Regions from separate parts of the Isoptericola sp. NPDC055881 genome, predicted to be linked through region 3. Evidence: riboswitches for the same ligand, from Rfam matches in the RefSeq annotation. Region 3 holds a riboswitch; each other region holds the start of a gene.

Region 1 (5,974 bases), on a different contig from region 3:
CTCATCGCCGCCCCGATCGCCGCATGGCTCGTCCGGCTCGTGCCGCCGCGCGTCCTCGGCTCCGCGGTCGGCGGCATCATCGTGCTCACCAACGTGCGCACCCTGCTGAGCCTCGACTCCTTCCCGGTGGACGCCGGCGTGCGCTCGCTGGTCCTGGGGATCATCGCCGCCGGCTGGGCCGCGGCCGTCGTGTACTCGTTCCGTCAGCACCGCAAGGCGCTGGCCGAGGAGGCCGCGGAGGGCGACGTGACCGTCCCGCCCGCAGCCGCCCCCACGCCCGCCGTCTGACGTCCTGCCGACCCGCGCCCCTGCGGCCGCCGCCCCGACCTCCGGGGGCGCCGGCCGCAGGGGCGTCGTCGCGTGCGGTGGCGCCGTCGCCCCGTCCCGGTACCGTGGTGAGGCCAGGAGAACTGCGCGCCGGACCCAGCTGCACGGCACTGGGAGGTGAGCCATGTCGTTGCCCAGCACGCCGCACGATCCCCCGCGCCGCGAGCTCGTCGCCCTCGCGGAGCTGCTCGGCGCGGGCAGCCAGCTGCTCGTGGGCCAGTACCGCGTCGAGGTCGCCACGGGCGCGTGGTGGTGGTCGGACGAGGTCTACCGCATCTTCGGGCGCGAGCCCGGCAGGATCGAGCCCGGGCCCGAGGTGCTCCGCGCGCACCTGCACCCCGACGACCGTGAGCGGCTGTCCCGCACGGCGGCGGTGGCGCTCGGCACCGGCCGGCCCTTTGCAGGCGGCCACCGCGTGGTCGACGACCACGGGCGCACCCACTCGGTCGTCGTCACCGGGCAGGCGCGGCACGGGCCCGACGGCGCGTCGTCGCAGCTGGTCGGGTACGTCATCGACACCAGCCCCGTGGTGCGGGACGCGCTCGAGCGCGAGGCGCACCGCGCCGTCTCGCGCGCCTTCGTCGCCGCCACGGCGTCCGAGCAGGCCAAGGGCGCGATCATGGCGGTCTGCGGCGTCGACGAGTCCGTGGCCACCGAGGTGCTCGGGGACGTCGGTGCCCAGGTGGGCGTCTCCGCCCAGTCGGCGGGGGAGCAGGTGATGAAGGAGCTCACGCGGCCCGTCAGCGACCGCGACTCCGCGCTCACCGCCGCCGAAGTGCTCCGGTCCGCCCCGCCCGCCCAGGACGCGGCGGACCGGCTGAGCCACGCCCTCGCCGCGGTGCGACCGGTGGAGCGGCCCCACGGCCACGACGCGCAGCTCGCCCGCCGGCGGCCGCGCGCGAGCCGCTGAGCGCGGCGTCAGCGACCGAAGCGGGCGGCCGCGCGGACCGCGCCCTTGCGCGCGAGCCGCTTCGCCAGCACCGCGACGCCACCTGAGACGGCGGCGAACGTGACGGCCTGGATCACGGAGATCTCGTCGTCGTCGATGTTCGTGGGAGCGACGCTGCCCGTCGTCCGCTCCCAGACCACCCCGATCAGCTTCTGCGCGACCCATCCGGCGCCGATCGTCAGCACCACCGTGCCGACCTTCACGCCCAGCGGCTGCTCGGTGTCCTTCACGTGCTCTCCCTCGGTCGTCCCCGGCATGGCCGGAGGGTGGTCGTGCGGCGTCCACGGCCCGGCGAGGGCGTCGTGGCACGTCAGGCATGTCACACCCTGGGGCGCGGACAGGACCACGGTAGCGCGGCACCGGTGTGTAGGCTCGTGCTGATACGACAGGGGAGCGCCACCGGCGCTGAGAGTGCGGAACGCCGCAGACCCTCGAACCTGATCCGGTTAGCACCGGTGGAGGAAGTCGGGAATCTCGTTCCCTGCGGGAGGCCGCACCACGACGGTGCCGGACGCCCGCAGGACCCCCTTCTCGCACGCTGAGGAGGACAGCATGACCCACAGGACCACGCGGACGACCGCGGCCCTCGCCGCGCTCGCGCTGCTGCCGCTGCTCGCGGCCTGCGGCGCCGACGGGGCCACCGGCACCGGCAGCAGCGGCGGCGACGCGGCGGGCGACCCCGGCACGGTGACGCTCGTGACGCACGACTCGTTCGCCGTGTCGGACGACGTCCTGGCCGCGTTCGAGAAGAAGTCCGGCCTCACCGTCAAGCAGGTCGCGCCCGGCGACGCGGGCACCCTCGTCAACCAGCTCGTGCTCACCAAGGACGCGCCGCTGGGCGACGCCGTCTTCGGCGTGGACAACACGTACGCGTCGCGCGCCGTCGACGCCGGGGTCTTCGAGCGGTACCAGCCGGCCGACCTCGACCCGCAGGTGGCCGCCTACGCCCCGGACGACCTCGCAGGCACGCTCACCCCCGTGGACGTCGGCGACGTGTGCCTGAACCTCGACGACGGCTGGTTCAAGGACCACGACGTCACGCCGCCCGCCACGCTCGAGGACCTCACGGAGCCGGAGTACCGGGACCTCACGGTCGTCACCAACCCCGCCACGTCGTCGCCCGGGCTCGCGTTCCTGCTCGCGACGATCGGGGCCTTCGGCACCGACGGCTGGCAGGACTACTGGGCCGGCCTGCGGGACAACGGCGTCAAGGTCGCGGAGAGCTGGGAGGACGCGTACTACGTGGACTTCTCCGGCGCGGGCGAGGGCGGCACGCGGCCGATCGCGCTGTCGTACGCCACCTCGCCGGCGTTCACCGTGAGCGACGACGGCACGTCCTCCACGACGAGCGCGATGCTCGACACCTGCTTCCGCCAGGTCGAGTACGCGGGCGTGCTCACGGGCGCGGCGAACCCGGAGGGCGCGAAGAAGCTGGTCGACTTCCTGACCTCGGGCACGTTCCAGGCCGACGTCCCCGGCCAGATGTACATGTACCCGGCGGACCCGGACGTGCCGCTGCCCGCCGACTGGCAACGGTTCGCGCCCCTGGCCGACAAGCCGTTCGAGGTGGCGCCGGCCGACGTCGCCGCGCACCGTGACGAGTGGATCGAGCAGTGGACGGCGACGGTCGTCGGCTGACGCGCGGCGTCCGCGCGAGCCGGTGGGGCGCCTGGCTCGGGTGGGGCGCCGCCGTCGTCCTGCCGCTGGGGTTCCTCGCCGTCTTCTTCGCGTGGCCGGTGGTCTCGCTCGTCCTCCAGGGGTTCTTCACCGACACCCCGGCGGGCCGGGTGCTCGACCTGTCCGGCTTCGCCGACGTGCTGTCGCAGCCGCGCACCTGGCGCATCGTCGGCCAGACGCTGGCGCAGGCGGTCACCGGCACGCTCCTGTCGGTGCTGCTCGGCCTGCCCGGCGCCTACGTGCTGTACCGCTGCCGGTTCCCGGGGCGCACGCTCGTGCGCGGGCTGGTGACGGTCCCGTTCGTGCTGCCCAGCGTGGTCGTGGGCGTCGCGTTCCGCGCGCTGTTCGCGCCGGGCGGCGTGCTCGGGTGGGCCGGGCTGGAGGAGAGCTTCGCCGGCATCGTCCTGGCGCTCGTCTTCTTCAACTACGCGGTCGTCGTGCGGACGGTCGGCGGGATGTGGGAGCGCCTCGACCCGCGCGCCGAGCAGGCGGCCCGCGCTCTCGGCGCCACGCCCTGGCGGGCGTTCCGCACCGTGACCCTGCCCGCCCTCGGCCCCGCGATCGCGTCGGCCGCCGCGGTGGTGTTCCTGTTCTGCGCGACGGCGTTCGGCGTCGTCCTCGTCCTCGGCGGGCTGCGGTACGGCACGATCGAGACGGAGATCTGGATCCGCACCACCCAGTTCCTCGACCTGCGCTCCGCGGCGGTGCTGTCGGTGCTGCAGCTCGTCGTGGTCGCCGGCGCCCTGCTGGTCAGCTCCCGCGCCCGGGCGCGCCGGGAACGCGCGCTGCACCTCACCAGCGACCGGGTGTCCGCGCACCGGCTGCGGCTGCGCGCGGGCGCCGACCTGCTGCCCGCGCTCGTCACCCTCGTCGTGGTGGCAGGGCTGCTCGTGCTCCCGATGGCCGGCCTCGTCACCCGCTCCCTGCGCACCGGCGACGGGGCCTGGAGCCTCGCGAACTACGCGGCCCTGGGCACCACCGGCGGCCGCAACGCCCTGACGGTCACGGTGTGGGAGGCGCTCGGCAACTCGCTGCGCACGGCCGCCTGGGCCGCGGCGATCGCCGTCGTCGTGGGCGGGCTCGTGGCCCTCGTCGTGTCACGCCGCCCGCGACGGGCCGGCCTGCGGCGCGCCGTCGGTGTGCTCGACGCCGCGTTCATGCTGCCGCTCGGCGTCTCCGCGGTCACCGTCGGGTTCGGCTTCCTCATCACGCTGGACCGGCCGCTGGGGCTCGACGTCGACCTGCGCACGTCCGGCGCGCTCGTGCCGATCGCGCAGGCCGTCGTCGCGATCCCGCTGGTCGTGCGCACGATGCTGCCGGTGCTGCGCGCCATCGACCCGCGCCTGCGCGAGGCGGCCGCCACCCTGGGGGCGGCGCCCGGACGCGTGCTGCGGTCCGTCGACGGCCCGCTGGGCGCACGCTCGGTCGGCCTCGCGATCGGGTTCGCGTTCGCCGTCTCGCTGGGGGAGTTCGGCGCGACGTCGTTCCTCGCCCGCCCCGAGACGGCGACGCTGCCCGTCGTGATCTTCCGCCTGATCGGCCGGCCCGGGGCCGAGAACTACGGGATGGCGCTCGCGGCGTCCGTGGTGCTGGCCGTCCTCACCGCGACCGTCATGATGGTGGCCGAGCGCCTGCGGGGCGACCGGCCGGGAGGGGAGTTCTGATGGAGCAGGCCCGCGAGACGACCGGGCTCGCCGTCCGCGACGCCGTCGTCCGGTACGGCGGCACGCGCCGCCGGCGAGGGGCGGTCGCCGTCGACGGGGTGTCCCTCGACGTCGCCGCCGGCGAGATCGTGGCCCTGCTCGGGCCGAGCGGCTGCGGCAAGTCGTCGCTGCTGCGCGCGGTCGCGGGCCTGGAGCCGCTGGCGGGCGGCTCCGTCGCGTTCGACGGCGTGGACCTCGCGGGCGTGCCCGTGCACCGGCGCGGCTTCGGACTGCTCTTCCAGGACGGCCAGCTGTTCCCGCACCGGGACGTGGCGCGCAACGTGGCCTACGGGCTCGAGACGCAGGGCGTGCCCCGCGCCGAGCGGGCCGAGCGGGTCGCCGCGCTCCTCGCGGAGGTCGGGCTGGACGGCTACCAGCAGCGGTCCGTCGCGACCCTCTCCGGCGGGGAGAAGCAGCGGGTCGCGCTGGCCCGCTCCCTCGCCCCCCGCCCGCGGCTGCTGCTGCTCGACGAGCCGTTGTCCGCCCTCGACCGGCGGTTGCGCGAACGCCTCGCCGTCGACGTCCGCGACACCCTGCGGGCCACCGGCACCACCGCCGTGTTCGTCACGCACGACCACGACGAGGCGTTCACCGTCGCCGACCGGGTGGCCGTCATGGACGCCGGGCGGCTGCTCCAGGTCGACGCCCCCGACGTGCTGCTGCGCGCACCGGCCAGCGACCGGGTGGCGGAGTTCCTCGGGCTCGCCACGAGGGAGCTCGCCGACCGCACGGGTGGACGGTCGGCAGCGGTCACGACATCCTCGGGGCATGACGGCGTCTGAGACCAGGTCCCGCAGGCACCGGTCGCGGGCGACCTGGCTGCTGCCGCTCCTGGTGCCGCTCACGGCGTGCGCCGGCGGACCAGGGAAGGCGCCGGCGAGCACGGGCGAGGAGCTCTTCGCCGAGCGTGCGCCGCTCGCGTCGTGCGGGGACGTCACCACGCGGCCGGGCCGCGACGAGGGGGCGCCGACCGCGGAGCTCGCGGAGGGCTATGCGTGCCTCGACGCCGCGGCGGCGGGCGAGGGCGCCGAGCTCGTCGTGCGGTTCCTGACGGTCGAGGGCGACCCCGTCGTCCAGTACTGGCGCACCGGCCCGGGCATCGACGGGCTCGAGGGCTACACCGACGGGACGCAGGACAGGTTCGGTGCCGGGCTCTGGACGTACCAGGCCTGCCCCGAGAACGTGACGGCCGCCGAACCGCGGGGTTGCGAAGCGGGGCCGCTCGTCGAGGGGTGAGGCTCACGCCTCCCCGGCGTCGTGCACCAGCAGCGCGACCTGGGTGCGGTTCTCCAGCCCGAGCTTGTCGAGGACGCTCGAC
Region 2 (5,974 bases), on a different contig from region 3:
CGACGGGGTCGGTGGGGTCGGCGAGCGGGTTCGGGGTCTCCATGACCTCGAAGAAGCGGTCGACCGCGGTCCGGGCGTTCAGCGTCATCGAGAGCGTCATGCCGAGGTCGATCACCGGGCCGTTGATCACGGCGGCGGTGAGGAAGAACGCGACGAGGCTGCCGACCGTGATCTGGCCCTGCGCGGCCAGGACCGTGCCGAGCACGAGGCACACCGCGAGGGTGATCTCGGGGATGAGCTGCAGCGCGGTGGTGACGGTGGCCTGGTTGCCCGCCTTGCGGATCTCGGTCTGCCGCAGCTCCTCGGCCTGGTCGGTGAACGACTCGAGGGCGTCGCGGCCGCGGCCGAAGGCCTTGAGGACGCGGATGCCGTGCACCGACTCCTCGACGGTGGTGGCGAGGTCGCCCGACTGGTCCTGCGACAGCCGCGCGATGACGCGGTAGCGGCGCGAGAAGCGGAACGCGATGACCGTGACGGGGATCGCGCCCGCGAGGTACACGAGGCCGAGCCAGCCGGCGGTGGCCAAGAGGATCCCGACGCCGACGACGATCGTCACGGCGCTGACCACGAGCTGCAGGAGGCCGAAGATCAGCCAGCGGCGCAGCAGGCCGAGGTCGCCCATGATGCGGCTGAGCAGCTGGCCGCCCGGCCACCGGTCGTGGAAGGCGACCGGCAGGTCCTGCAGGTGGCGGAAGAGCGACATGCGCATCTCCGCCTCGATCCGCGTGCCGGGGTACATCACGAGGTTGCGGCGCAGCAGGACGAAGCCGGCCTCGGCGACGCCGAGCACGAGGACGAGGACGACGGGGACCACGAGGGCGCCGAGGTCGTGCGCCGCGGCGCCCTCGGCGAGCGGGCCCTCGACGAGCTCCTGGAGCACGCGCGGGATCGCGAGCGCCGCGAGGCTGGCGCCCAGCGCGGAGAACAGGCCGCCGACGAGGCGGGGCACGGCCGGCCGGACGTACGGGTAGAGCCGCCGGACGGACGCGATCGTCGAGAGCTCGGAGCCCGCGGGTGCGGCGGGGGCGGCTGCGCCGGGCGGGCCGGCGGACCCGCCCGGCGGGGTGCCGGGCGCAGCGGGTCGACGGGATGCGGAGGAGGCGGAGCTCCTCCGGGGACTGTCGGAGGGATCGGCGCTGCTGGCGCCTCGGCTGCTGCTGCGCGGTGCGCGCGTGGTGTCGGGCATCACAGTCATTCTCTCACCGGCCGCCGACACCCTTGCCCCGGTCACCCGGCATGTCACCCGATCGGGACACCGCTTACCGTCGTCCGGCGTGCCGGGAGCGCCGCGTCCTGCCCCGGAACGTCGCCCTGCTCGCGCTGCCCGGTCTGGTCGAAGAACGCCAGCTCGTGCCTGCACGACCCGTGGAAGGCTGCGGCCATCCGCTCCTGGACGACCGGGCCGGCAGCGCCGGCGACACGGCGGAGGATCGCGACGGCCTGCCGGGTCGCGGCGGCGAACGCCTCGTCGGCGTACGTGCCCAGCCAGGCCGAGTACGGATGGCCCGGGCGGTCCAGGGCCGCCAGCCGCTCGCCGACGTCCTGGTAGATCCAGTAGCAGGGCAGGACGGCCGCCACGAGGGCCGCGTAGTCGTCGCCGGCGGCACGCAGGTGCTCCAGGTAGGCGGCCGTGGTGGCGCTGGCCGGGACGTCCCGGGGCTCGCCCCCCAGCCAGCGCGTGTGCAGGTCGAGCTCGGTGACGAGCGCACCGTGGGCCCCGCCCGCCCAGAAGGCCTGCTCGGCGCGGGTGGGTGCGAGCTGGCTGGCGCGGGCGAGGCAGCGCGCGTACTCGCGCAGGTAGATCGCGTCCTGCTCCAGGTAGGTGCGGAAGTGCCCGGGGGCGAGCGACCCGTCACCGAGAGCACGCACGAAGGGCAGGTCGTCGACGGCCGCACGCACGGGTGCCGCGTGGTCCCACCAGCGCGCGACGACGTCCCGCCCCGCCGGGCCACCGTCTGGTTCTGGAGCCGGTGCTGGAGCCGGCTCGGGAGCCACGGCGCCGGACGACGTGCTGCCCGCCAGGTGGTCGACCGGACCGTGCCCGGCGCCGACCCGCAGCGCCTCCCCCGCACGGATCGCCGCGGTGAGCCACGCCTTCGTGCCACGCAGGGCCTCGGCCCAGTCGCCGGTGCGGACGTACCGGACGGCCAGGCCGCTGGACAGCGAGCAGCCCGTCCCGTGCGTGGCCGTGGTGCGGACGCGCTCGCCCGGGACCTCGACCAGCACGCCGTCCGGGCCCACGAGCGCGTCCGGCGCGCCGGCGTCGGCACCGGCACGCGCGCGGGACCCGTCGAGGTGCCCGCCCTTGGCGAGGACGAGCACGTCGTACCGGGCGGCGAGACGCCGCGCCTGCCGGAGCGCCGCGGCCCAGTCGGCGGCGGGCGGTTCCTCGGCGAGCACGGCGAGCTCCGGCAGGTTCGGGGTGACGACGTCGACCCGGGGCAGCAGGTCCCGCACCGCACGCTCGGCCGCCGCGTCGAGCAGACGGTCGCCGCTGGTGGCCACCATCACCGGGTCCAGCACCACCGGGGGGCGCGACGACGTGGCGCCGCGCGGCAGCCCGTCCAGCCAGGCCCCCACGGCGCGCGCGACGGGCGCGGACGCGAGCATGCCGATCTTCACGGCGTCGATCGCCACGTCGTCGGCCACCGCCTCGAGCTGCGCGGTGAGGAACTCCGCCGGCGGGACGTGCACGCCGCGCACGCCCCGGGTGTTCTGCGCCGTCAGCGCGGTGAGCGCCGCCATCCCGTACCCCCCGGCCGCTGCGACGGCCTTGAGGTCCGCCTGGATCCCGGCTCCCCCCGACGGGTCGGAGCCGGCGACCGCGAGCACGCGGGGCCGGCGAGGGGCGGCTGTGGTGGCGGCGAGCGGGCCGCAGCCCACGCCGGTGGAGACCTCGGTGGAGTCGGAGCTGTCGTGACGCGCGCGCACGCTCATGTCGACATCCCTTCGCTAGTACGAGCTAGATCAGGTTCGACGGGTGTGATCTCAGCGTCTCGTCGCCGGCCGGGGCCGACGGGCGAGAGGCACCCCGTGTCGTTCGGCGTCACGGTAGCCCACCGCCCGCGGGGACCGCTCGCCCGTCCGCCAGGGAGCTCCCCCGCCCGGGATAGGGTGCGGGGGTGTCCGTGGTCGTCCGTCGTGTGCGCGAGCTTCTCGTCACCGGCACGACGCTCAGCATCGCGGCCGCCGCGCACCTCGTGGCCGGTGGCACGCTGCCCGGCACCCCCCTGGCCTGGCTGGTCGTCCTGGCGCTGTCCGCGCCGCTGGCCGTGTGGACCGCGCGCCGTCGCCTGACGCTGCGCCGCCTGCTGCCCGCCATGGTCGCGCTACAGCTCGTGCAGCACACCGCGCTGTCGGTCCTCGGCGCGGGCGGCGGCGGGACCGGCTCGGCCACCGCCCTGACGGGGCACGCCGCCCACGACCTCGGCCCTGGCTCCCTGCCGCCGGCGACCGCCGCGATGCTCCATCACCACGCCGCCGTGGGCGGGACGGCCTCCTGGATGCTCGCCGCGCACGCCGCCGCCGTCGTGCTCACGGCCCTGCTGCTCGCGGCCGGTGACCGGGCCGCCGCCAACGTCGTCGCCCACCTGCGGCACGTCGCCGTCCTGGTGCAGAGCGCGCCGGCGCTGCCCGTGGCACGCCGGCGGACGGTCGTCAGCGCCGCAACCTGGAGCCCGCGACCCGGGAACGCCCGCCGCCGCCCCGCGCCTCGCGGGCCCCCGCGGCTGTCCGGCGCCCTCCTGCGCGCCGCCTGAGCCTGCCCTGGTCCGAGGTCGGACGAGGGCAGGTCCCTCGTCGTCCCACGACTCTCGACACTCTGGAGCAGACAGCCATGTCCACGACCACCCCTGCCCGGCGCACGCGCCGCCTCGCCGGCACCGCCGCCCTCGCCCTCCCCGCGCTCGTGCTGGCGGCCGGCGCCGCGTCGGCGCACGTGACGGTGACGCCCGACTCGGCCGAGGCCGGCGCGTACGCCACCTTGACCTTCAAGGTCCCCAACGAGTCCGCCGACGCCTCGACCACCCGGGTGAAGGTCACCCTGCCGTCCGACACCCCGTTCACCAGCGTGTCGGTCGAGCCGGTGCCGGGCTGGACCGCGAAGGTCACGCAGGCTCCCCTGCCCGAGCCCGTCGAGGTGCACGGCACCGAGGTCACCGAGGCGCCCGCGGCCGTGGTGTGGACCGCCGACGACGCCGACGCCGCCATCGCGCCGGGCGAGTTCCTCCGCTTCACCGTGTCGGCGGGAGCCGTCCCCGAGGGGGTCGACGCCCTCACGCTGCCGGCCACGCAGACGTACTCCGACGGGGAGGTCGTCCAGTGGGACCAGGAGGCGACCGGCGACACCGAGCCCGAGCACCCCGCTCCGGTGCTGCACGTCGAGCCTGCGACCACCGAGGGCGGGCACGGGGACGCCGCGTCGGCGGGCACGGGGGGCACGGCGGCCACGGCCGACGCCGGTGACGGGTCGGACGACACGCTGCCCCTCGCGCTGGGCGCCGCCGGGCTCGGCCTCGGGCTCGTGGGCGCCGTGACGGGTGTCGTCGCACTGGCCCGCACGCGGACCCGGACGGCGCAGCGGTGACGCCGCGCGGACGGGACGCGCGCCGCGGCGGAGCCCGGCGCACGCTGCTCGCGGGCATCGGTGCGCTCGGGCTCGCCCTGGCCGGCGCGGTCGGCGCGGCCGCGCCCGCGAGCGCCCACAACGTCGTGGTCGGCTCGACCCCCGAGGCGGGCTCCACGGTCACCCAAGTGCCTGACACCGTCGACATCACGTTCGACGACGTCGTGCTGAACCTGTCCGCGGACGGGTCCAGCACCGTGGTCTCGGTGACGGATCCCGCCGGAGCCGAGCGCGCCACCGGGTGCCCCACCACCCAGGACCGGACGGTGTCGGTGCCGGTGTCGCTCGGTCCGGCGGGCACGTACACCGTCGACTGGCGCATCGTGTCGGCCGACGGTCACCCGACCAGCGGGAAGTTCTCGTTCACGTACGACCCGCCGGCCGGGTCGTCCCCGGCCGACCCGACGTCACCGGCGTCCCCGGCAGCGGGGTCGGAGGCCTGCGGCGCGTCGGCGGCGCAGCCCGACGGCCAGGACGCCGGGGCCGGCGCGGACGAGGGCGGGGCGTCGGACCTGGTCGTGGTGCTCGGCATCGCGGGCGGGGTGGTGGTCCTCGCGGGCGCTGCCGTCCTCGTGGCGCTGCGCGTGGCGCGCCGGCGCGGCTGACGCGACCCGCCCGGACCTGTGCGAAGGACGACCGGGGGCGACGTGGTCGGGCAGACGCCCGGTCGCGTCGCCCCCGGCTCTCCACGCCGGGCGGACGCCGCCTACGATGCCGACCATGGATGCGGGGCAGATCGTCGGGATCGCGACGGGCGTCGTCGTGGTGGTGGTGCTGGTGACGGCGGTGGCCGTGTGGGCGGCGCGCCGCCGGAGCGCCGCACGCCAGCGGGTGTCGGCGCGGGAGGCGGAGCTGGGTCGGCTCGGCGCGGAGGCCGGTTCGGCGCTGGTGCGCACCGACGAGCGGGCCCGCCTCGCGGAGGACGAGCTCGCGTTCGCGGTGGCCGAGCTCGGTGAGCGCGAGACCCGCGACCTCGCCCCGTCCCTGCGGCGGGCGCGGGAGCGTCTCGGCGAGGCGTTCCACCTCAACCAGCTGCTGCACGACGAGATGCCGGACACCGACGAGCAGCGGCAGGAGTGGTCGGCGCGGGTCGTCGACCTGTGCCGCTCGGCCGGCGGCTCCCTGGACGAGCTCGACCGCGGCCTGGCCGGGCTGCGGCAGACCGTGCGGGCGACGCCGGACGTCGTCGCCCGCGTGGACGGCGAGCTGGCGCGGGTGCGCGAGGCCATCCCCGCCGCGCGCGCGGACCTCGAGCGGCTGCGGGGCCAGTACGCCGAGCGGGCGCTCCTGCCCGTCGCGGACAACCCGGACCAGGCGGAGCGGCTCCTCGAGTTCGCGGGCCGCAGCGCG
Region 3 (5,974 bases):
TGGTGAGCTCCTCGCGGGCGATGGCGTCCGCCCGGCGCAGCGTGTCCAGGCGCTCGGCCGTGACCTCGCCGACGATGCGGATGCCCAGGCCCGGGCCCGGGAACGGCTGGCGGGAGACGATCTCCTCCGGCACGCCGAGCTCGCGGCCCACCGCGCGGACCTCGTCCTTGAACAGCGTGCGCAGCGGCTCGACGAGCTCGAAATGCAGGTCGTCCGGCAGGCCGCCCACGTTGTGGTGGCTCTTGATGTTCGCCGCGCCCTCGCCGCCGCCCGACTCCACGACATCCGGGTACAGCGTGCCCTGGACGAGGAACTTGACCTGCTCGCCGTGCGCCCCCGCCTCCGCGACGATGTCGCGCTGCGCGTCCTCGAAGACGCGGATGAACTCGCGGCCGATGATCTTGCGCTTCGTCTCCGGGTCGCGCACGCCGTCGAGGGCGGACAGGAACCGCTCCTTCTCGTCGCGGATGACGAGGTTCACGCCGGTCGAGGCGACGAAGTCGTTCTCGATCTGCTCCACCTCGCCCTCGCGCATGAGGCCGTGGTCCACGTGCACGCAGGTGAGCTGGTCGCCCACGGCACGCTGCACGAGCGCGGCCGCGACGGCGGAGTCCACGCCGCCGGAGAGAGCGCAGATCACGCGGGCGTCGCCGATCTGCGCGCGGATCGCGGCCACCTGGTCGGCGATGACGTTGCCCGGCGTCCAGTCGGCCTTCAGCCCGGCGCCCTCGTACAGGAAGCGCTCCAGGACGGCCTGTCCGTGGGCCGAGTGCTTGACCTCGGGGTGCCACTGCACGCCGTACAGGCGCCGGTCCGTGTCCTCGAACGCTGCGACGGGCGAGCCGGAGGACGTCGCGAGCACGTCGAAGCCCTCGGGCGCGGCGTGCACGGAGTCGCCGTGGCTCATCCAGGCGGTCTGGTGGTCCGGCGTGCCGGCGAGCAGGACGCCCGCGTCGCTCACCTCGACCTCGGTGCCGCCGTACTCGCGCTGCCCCGTCTGGGCGACCTCGCCGCCGAGGGCCTGCGCCATCGCCTGGAAGCCGTAGCAGATGCCCAGCACCGGGACGCCGGCCTCGAACAGGGCCGGGTCGACGAACGGCGCGCCCGTGGCGTACACCGACGACGGGCCGCCCGAGAGGATGATCGCGGCCGGGTCCTTGGCGAGCATCTGCTCGACCGTGGCCGTGTGGGGCACGATCTCGGAGTAGACGCTCGCCTCGCGCACGCGGCGCGCGATGAGCTGGGCGTACTGGGCGCCGAAGTCGACGACCAGGACCGGGCGGAGGGAGTCGGTGGCGGGAGACGTCACCGGGTCATCCTATCCGCGCCCCGCGGACCCCCGGCCCGCTGCCTGCGTCGGGTAGGTCACCCCGCGCCCAGCCGCTCGCGCAGCTCGCGCGCCGCGCGCTCCGGGTCCGGCGCCTGCGTGATCGCCCGCACGACGACGACGCGAGTCGCCCCGGCGTCCAGCACGGCGCCCAGCCGCTCGCCGTCCACCCCGCCGATCGCGAACCACGGCGTGGTGGGCCGGGTCGCGGCGACCTCGCGCAGCAGGTCGAGCCCCACCGCCGCGCGGCCGGGCTTGGTGGGCGTCGCCCAGAGCGGGCCGACGCAGAAGTAGTCGACGTCCGGGTCCGCCTCCGCCGCGGCCGCCTGGGCGGCCGAGTGCGTCGAACGACCCAGCGCGGGCGCCGGCCCCAGCAGCGAGCGGAGCGCGGGGACCGGCAGGTCCCGCTGACCCGTGTGCACCACGGGCGCCCCGGTCAGGCCGGCCACGTCCGCCCGGTCGTTGACCGCCCACAGCGCGCCGTGCTCCGCGGCGACGCGGGCCACGAGCTCCTGCAGCTCGAGCTCACGGACCACGTCGAGCGACCTGTCCCGCAGCTGCACCACGTCCACCCCGCCGGCGAGCGCCGCGTGGAGGAAGTCCTCGAGGTCCCCGCGGTCCTCCCGGGCGTCGGTGCACAGGTACAGGCGGGCGGCGGCGAGGCGGGCACGCGTCGTGCCCGGGGCGGCGCTGGTCGTGGTCACGCCGGTCAGGGTAACCACGGCCCGCGCTACAGTGGCCGCGCACGGGAGCCCCGGACGGGGCTGAGAGGGCGTAGGAGCCGACCGTCGAACCTGATCTGGGTCATGCCAGCGAAGGGAGCGCACCCATGCCCACCTCTGCACGTCCGCCCGCCCGCGACGTCGTCGTCGTCGGCGGCGGCATCGTCGGGCTCGCCGTCGCGTGGCGCGCCGCGGCGGCCGGGCTCACCGTCACCGTCCTCGACCCCGCCCCCGGCGACGGCGCCAGCCGCGCCGCCGCGGGGATGCTCGCCGCCGTCAACGAGGCGGACTTCGGCGAGCGGGAGCTCGCCCGCCTCAACCTCGCGGCGGCGGCACGCTGGCCCTCCTTCGCCGCCGGCCTCGCCGCGGCGAGCGGCCGCGACGTCCCCCTCCTGCGGGCCGGCTCGCTCGCCGTCGCGTACGACGCCGACGACCTCGCCCTCCTGCGTCGCGCCCTGGCCCTGCACCGCGCCTGGGGGCTGGCCTCCGAGGAGATCTCCGCCGCCGACGCGCGCCGCCGCGAGCCGTACCTCGGCCCGCGGCTCGCGGGGGCGGCGGTCGTCGAGGGCGACCTCGCCGTCGACCCGCGCGGGGCGCACGCGGCGCTCGTTGCTGCGCTCGATGTTGCGCGCGGTGCCCCGCTCGGTGCCCCGCTCGACGGCGCAGCGGGCGGCACGGTGGTCCGGCAGGCCGCCGTCCGGCTCGAACGATCCCCCACCGGCCGCGTCGTGGCGGTGCACGACGACGCCGGCAGGCGGCACGCCGCGGGCGCGGTCGTGCTCGCCACGGGCGCGACGGCCACCGGCGCGCTGCTCGACGGGCTGCCGCAGGTGCGGCTGCCCGTCCGGCCCGTCAAGGGGATCACCCTGCGGCTGGACGCCGGGCCTGGCCTGGCGCTCGAGCACGTCGTGCGCGGGACCGTGCAGGGCCGGCCGGTGTACGTCGTCCCGCGTGCCGCGGGGACCGGCGCAGGAGCGGGCAGCGGACCGGACCACCGCGAGATCGTCGTCGGCGCCACCACCGAGGAGCGCCCCGACGACCGGCGCGCCGAGGCCGGCGGGGTGTTCGCCCTCCTGCGCGACGCGCGCGCCCTCGTGCCCGGGATCGACGAGGCCGCCCTCGTCGAGGTCACGCCGCGCGCCCGCCCGGTCACCCCCGACAACCTGCCGCTGGTGGGCCCGACCGCAGCACCGGGCCTGCTGGCCGCCGTCGGGCACGGGCGCAACGGCGTGCTGCTCGCGCCGCTGACCGCGGACGCCGTCCTCGCCGCGCTCACCGACCTCACCGACCCCACCGACCCCACCGATCCCACTGACCCAGGACCGGCCGCCGCCGCGCTTGCGACGGCCGACCCCCTCCGCTTCGCGACCCGAGGAGCCCCCGCATGAGCACCCCCACCGCCGTCGTGAACGGCGCGACCTACCCCCTACCCGGGGCGGATGGCGACGGTCTGGAGGGCGTCGTCGCCGCGCTCGTCCCTGCGTTCGTGGCCGACGGCGTCGCGCAGGGGATCGCCGTCGCCGTCAACGACGCCGTCGTGCCCCGCGGCCTGTGGGCCGCCACCCGCATCGCGCCCGGCGACCGGGTCGAGATCGTCACCGCCGTCCAGGGCGGCTGAGGAGGAACCATGACCAGCACGCACCCCACGCCCGCCACGAGCCTCGTGCACGACCCGCTGGTGGTCGCCGGCACGGAGGTCGGTTCCCGCCTGGTCATGGGCACGGGCGGGGCCGCCAACCTCCTCACGCTCGAGGACGCGCTGGTCGCGTCGGGCACCGGCCTCACCACGGTCGCCATGCGCCGCGTCGCCGTCCGGCCGGGCGGAGCCGGCCAGGAGGACGGCGGCATCTGGGGCCTCCTGGGACGGCTCGGCATCCGCGCCCTGCCCAACACGGCGGGCTGCTTCTCCGTCCAGGAGGCGGTGCTGACCGCGCAGCTCGCGCGCGAGGCGTGCGGCACAGCCTGGGTCAAGCTCGAGGTGATCGCCGACGACGTCACCCTCCTGCCCGACCCGATCGGCCTGGTCGAGGCGGCGGACAGGCTGGTGCGCGACGGGTTCGTCGTGCTGCCCTACACGAACGACGACCCGATCCTCGCCCGACGCCTGGAGGACGTGGGCTGCGCGGCCGTCATGCCCCTCGGCGCGCCCATCGGGACCGGGCTGGGGGTGCTCAACCCGCGCAACATCGAGGCGATCGCCGCCGCCGCGCACGTCCCCGTCATCCTCGACGCGGGGGTCGGCACGGCCTCGGACGCCGCGCTCGCCATGGAGCTCGGCTGCGACGGTGTGCTGCTCGCCACCGCCGTCACGCGCGCCGCCGACCCGGTCCGGATGGCGCACGCGATGCGCCTCGCCGTCCAGGCCGGGCGGCTCGCCGCCGGTGCGGGGCGCATCCCTCGCCGCGAAGGAGCCCTGGCCAGCTCCTCTCCCGACGGTCGGCTCGACCTGGCCCTCTGACCGCGAGGCCGCGCCCGAAACTCTCTCGGCGCGGCGCGGCCCGCGCCTATCGCGCCGCGGCGAGGAGGAGCGCGGGGGCGCCGCCCTCCACGGACCGGGCGTCGACGCCGGCGGCCCGGGCGACGTCGGCCACGCGTGCCGAGCGCGCGCCGGCCGCGCACACCAGCAGGACAGGACGGTCGGTCGGCAGCTCCGCGCGCACCGCGGCCGCGCCGTCGGGCCCGAGGAACCTGCCGCTCGGCACGAGGCGCGACCCCGCGACGGGCAGCGCCTGGGCCTCCCAGTCCTCGCGCACGTCGACGAGGGTCACGGGCTCGCCGCCCGCGAGCAGCGCGGCGGCGTCGCGCGCGGTGACGCTGGCCGGTCCCAGGACGGCCGTGCCTCCGGCCGGGCGCGCCGCCGACGCGGGCAGGCCGCAGAAGGCGGCGTACGCGTCGTCGTCGGCGAGCAGCGCGGCGACGGGCGCACGGGTCGGGTCCGGGCGGACGGCGAGCTGGCGCCAGGTGAGGTCCAGGGCGTCGTAGACCGCGATGCGGCCGAGGAGGGTGGTGCCGGCGCCGGTGATCAGCTTGACCGCCTCGGTGGCCATGACCGAGCCGACCGTGCCGCACAGCGCGCCCAGGACGCCCCCCGTGGCGCAGTCGGGCACGGTGCCGGGCGGTGGCGGGACGGGGAAGACGTCGCGGTAGGTCGCTCCGCGCTCGCGCGTGCCGTCGGCGAGGCGCGGTGCGCCCCAGAAGACGCTCACCTGGCCGTCGAACTGGTGGATGGCGCCCCACACGACGGGCACGCCCAGGATCTCCGCGGCGTCGGACACGAGGTAGCGCGTCGGGAAGTTGTCCGCACCGTCGAGCACGAGGTCGTAGCCGCGCAGGATCCCGAGCACGTTCTCCGGGGTCAGCCGCTCGGCGTGGGCGACGACGTCGACGTCCGGGGCGAGGTCCGCGAGGCGGTCCCGGGCGGACTCGACCTTGGGCCGGCCCACGTCGGCGGTGCCGTGCACCACCTGGCGCTGCAGGTTGGAGACGTCCACGACGTCGTCGTCCACGACGCCGACCGTGCCCACCCCGGCGGCCGCGAGGTACTGCAGGGCCGGGCTGCCCAGCCCCCCGGCGCCCACGACCAGCACGCGCGCCGCCGCCAGCCGCCGCTGCCCCTCCGCGCCGACCCCCGGGAGCGGCAGGTGCCGGGCGTACCGGGCGAGCCGCGCGGCGTCGAGCGCCGGGCCGGGCGCGACCAGCGGGGCGAGCGACGTCATGCCGAGTACCGCTCCGCGAGCGCAGCCAGCTTCGCGTCGGCGTCCCCGTGCACGCGCTTCTCGAGGATGAACGACATCACCGGCACGACGCCGGCGAAGACCATCGCCGCGAGCCGGCCGAAGCCCCAGCGCATCTTGGACCAGAGGTCGAGGACCGTGACGAGGTACACCACGTAGATCCAGCCGTGCGCGAACGGGACCCAGCCCAG

The links. A riboswitch is a leader RNA that binds a small molecule or an ion and turns the genes downstream of it on or off. The one in region 3 is predicted to bind thiamine pyrophosphate.
Region 1: it holds a riboswitch for thiamine pyrophosphate, as region 3 does, so the genes downstream of both, ACWGKI_RS16065 (thiamine ABC transporter substrate-binding protein) here and thiO (glycine oxidase ThiO) in region 3, are expected to answer to the same signal.
Region 2: it holds a riboswitch for thiamine pyrophosphate, as region 3 does, so the genes downstream of both, ACWGKI_RS06360 (bifunctional hydroxymethylpyrimidine kinase/phosphomethylpyrimidine kinase) here and thiO (glycine oxidase ThiO) in region 3, are expected to answer to the same signal.

The regions. Positions count from the first base shown of each region.
Region 1 covers NZ_JBSHCR010000058.1:18,050-24,023, reverse strand. Annotated here, with positions in the region: gene ACWGKI_RS16080 (sulfite exporter TauE/SafE family protein) at 1-288, shown strand, start outside; gene ACWGKI_RS16075 (PAS domain-containing protein) at 452-1,237, shown strand; gene ACWGKI_RS16070 (DUF4235 domain-containing protein) at 1,246-1,533, opposite strand; TPP riboswitch at 1,654-1,757, shown strand; gene ACWGKI_RS16065 (thiamine ABC transporter substrate-binding protein) at 1,829-2,914, shown strand; gene ACWGKI_RS16060 (ABC transporter permease) at 2,890-4,617, shown strand; gene ACWGKI_RS16055 (ABC transporter ATP-binding protein) at 4,617-5,438, shown strand; gene ACWGKI_RS16050 (hypothetical protein) at 5,425-5,892, shown strand; gene ACWGKI_RS16045 (response regulator transcription factor) at 5,896-5,974, opposite strand, start outside.
Region 2 covers NZ_JBSHCR010000013.1:10,227-16,200, forward strand. Annotated here, with positions in the region: gene ACWGKI_RS06355 (ABC transporter ATP-binding protein) at 1-1,186, opposite strand, end outside; gene ACWGKI_RS06360 (bifunctional hydroxymethylpyrimidine kinase/phosphomethylpyrimidine kinase) at 1,240-2,937, opposite strand; TPP riboswitch at 2,928-3,044, opposite strand; gene ACWGKI_RS06365 (hypothetical protein) at 3,123-3,758, shown strand; gene ACWGKI_RS06370 (YcnI family copper-binding membrane protein) at 3,836-4,585, shown strand; gene ACWGKI_RS06375 (copper resistance CopC family protein) at 4,582-5,229, shown strand; gene ACWGKI_RS06380 (hypothetical protein) at 5,345-5,974, shown strand, end outside.
Region 3 covers NZ_JBSHCR010000026.1:24,556-30,529, reverse strand. Annotated here, with positions in the region: gene guaA (glutamine-hydrolyzing GMP synthase) at 1-1,309, opposite strand, end outside; gene thiE (thiamine phosphate synthase) at 1,366-2,040, opposite strand; TPP riboswitch at 2,063-2,165, shown strand; gene thiO (glycine oxidase ThiO) at 2,157-3,437, shown strand; gene thiS (sulfur carrier protein ThiS) at 3,434-3,667, shown strand; gene ACWGKI_RS10050 (thiazole synthase) at 3,677-4,507, shown strand; gene ACWGKI_RS10045 (ThiF family adenylyltransferase) at 4,554-5,765, opposite strand; gene ACWGKI_RS10040 (DUF3817 domain-containing protein) at 5,762-5,974, opposite strand, start outside.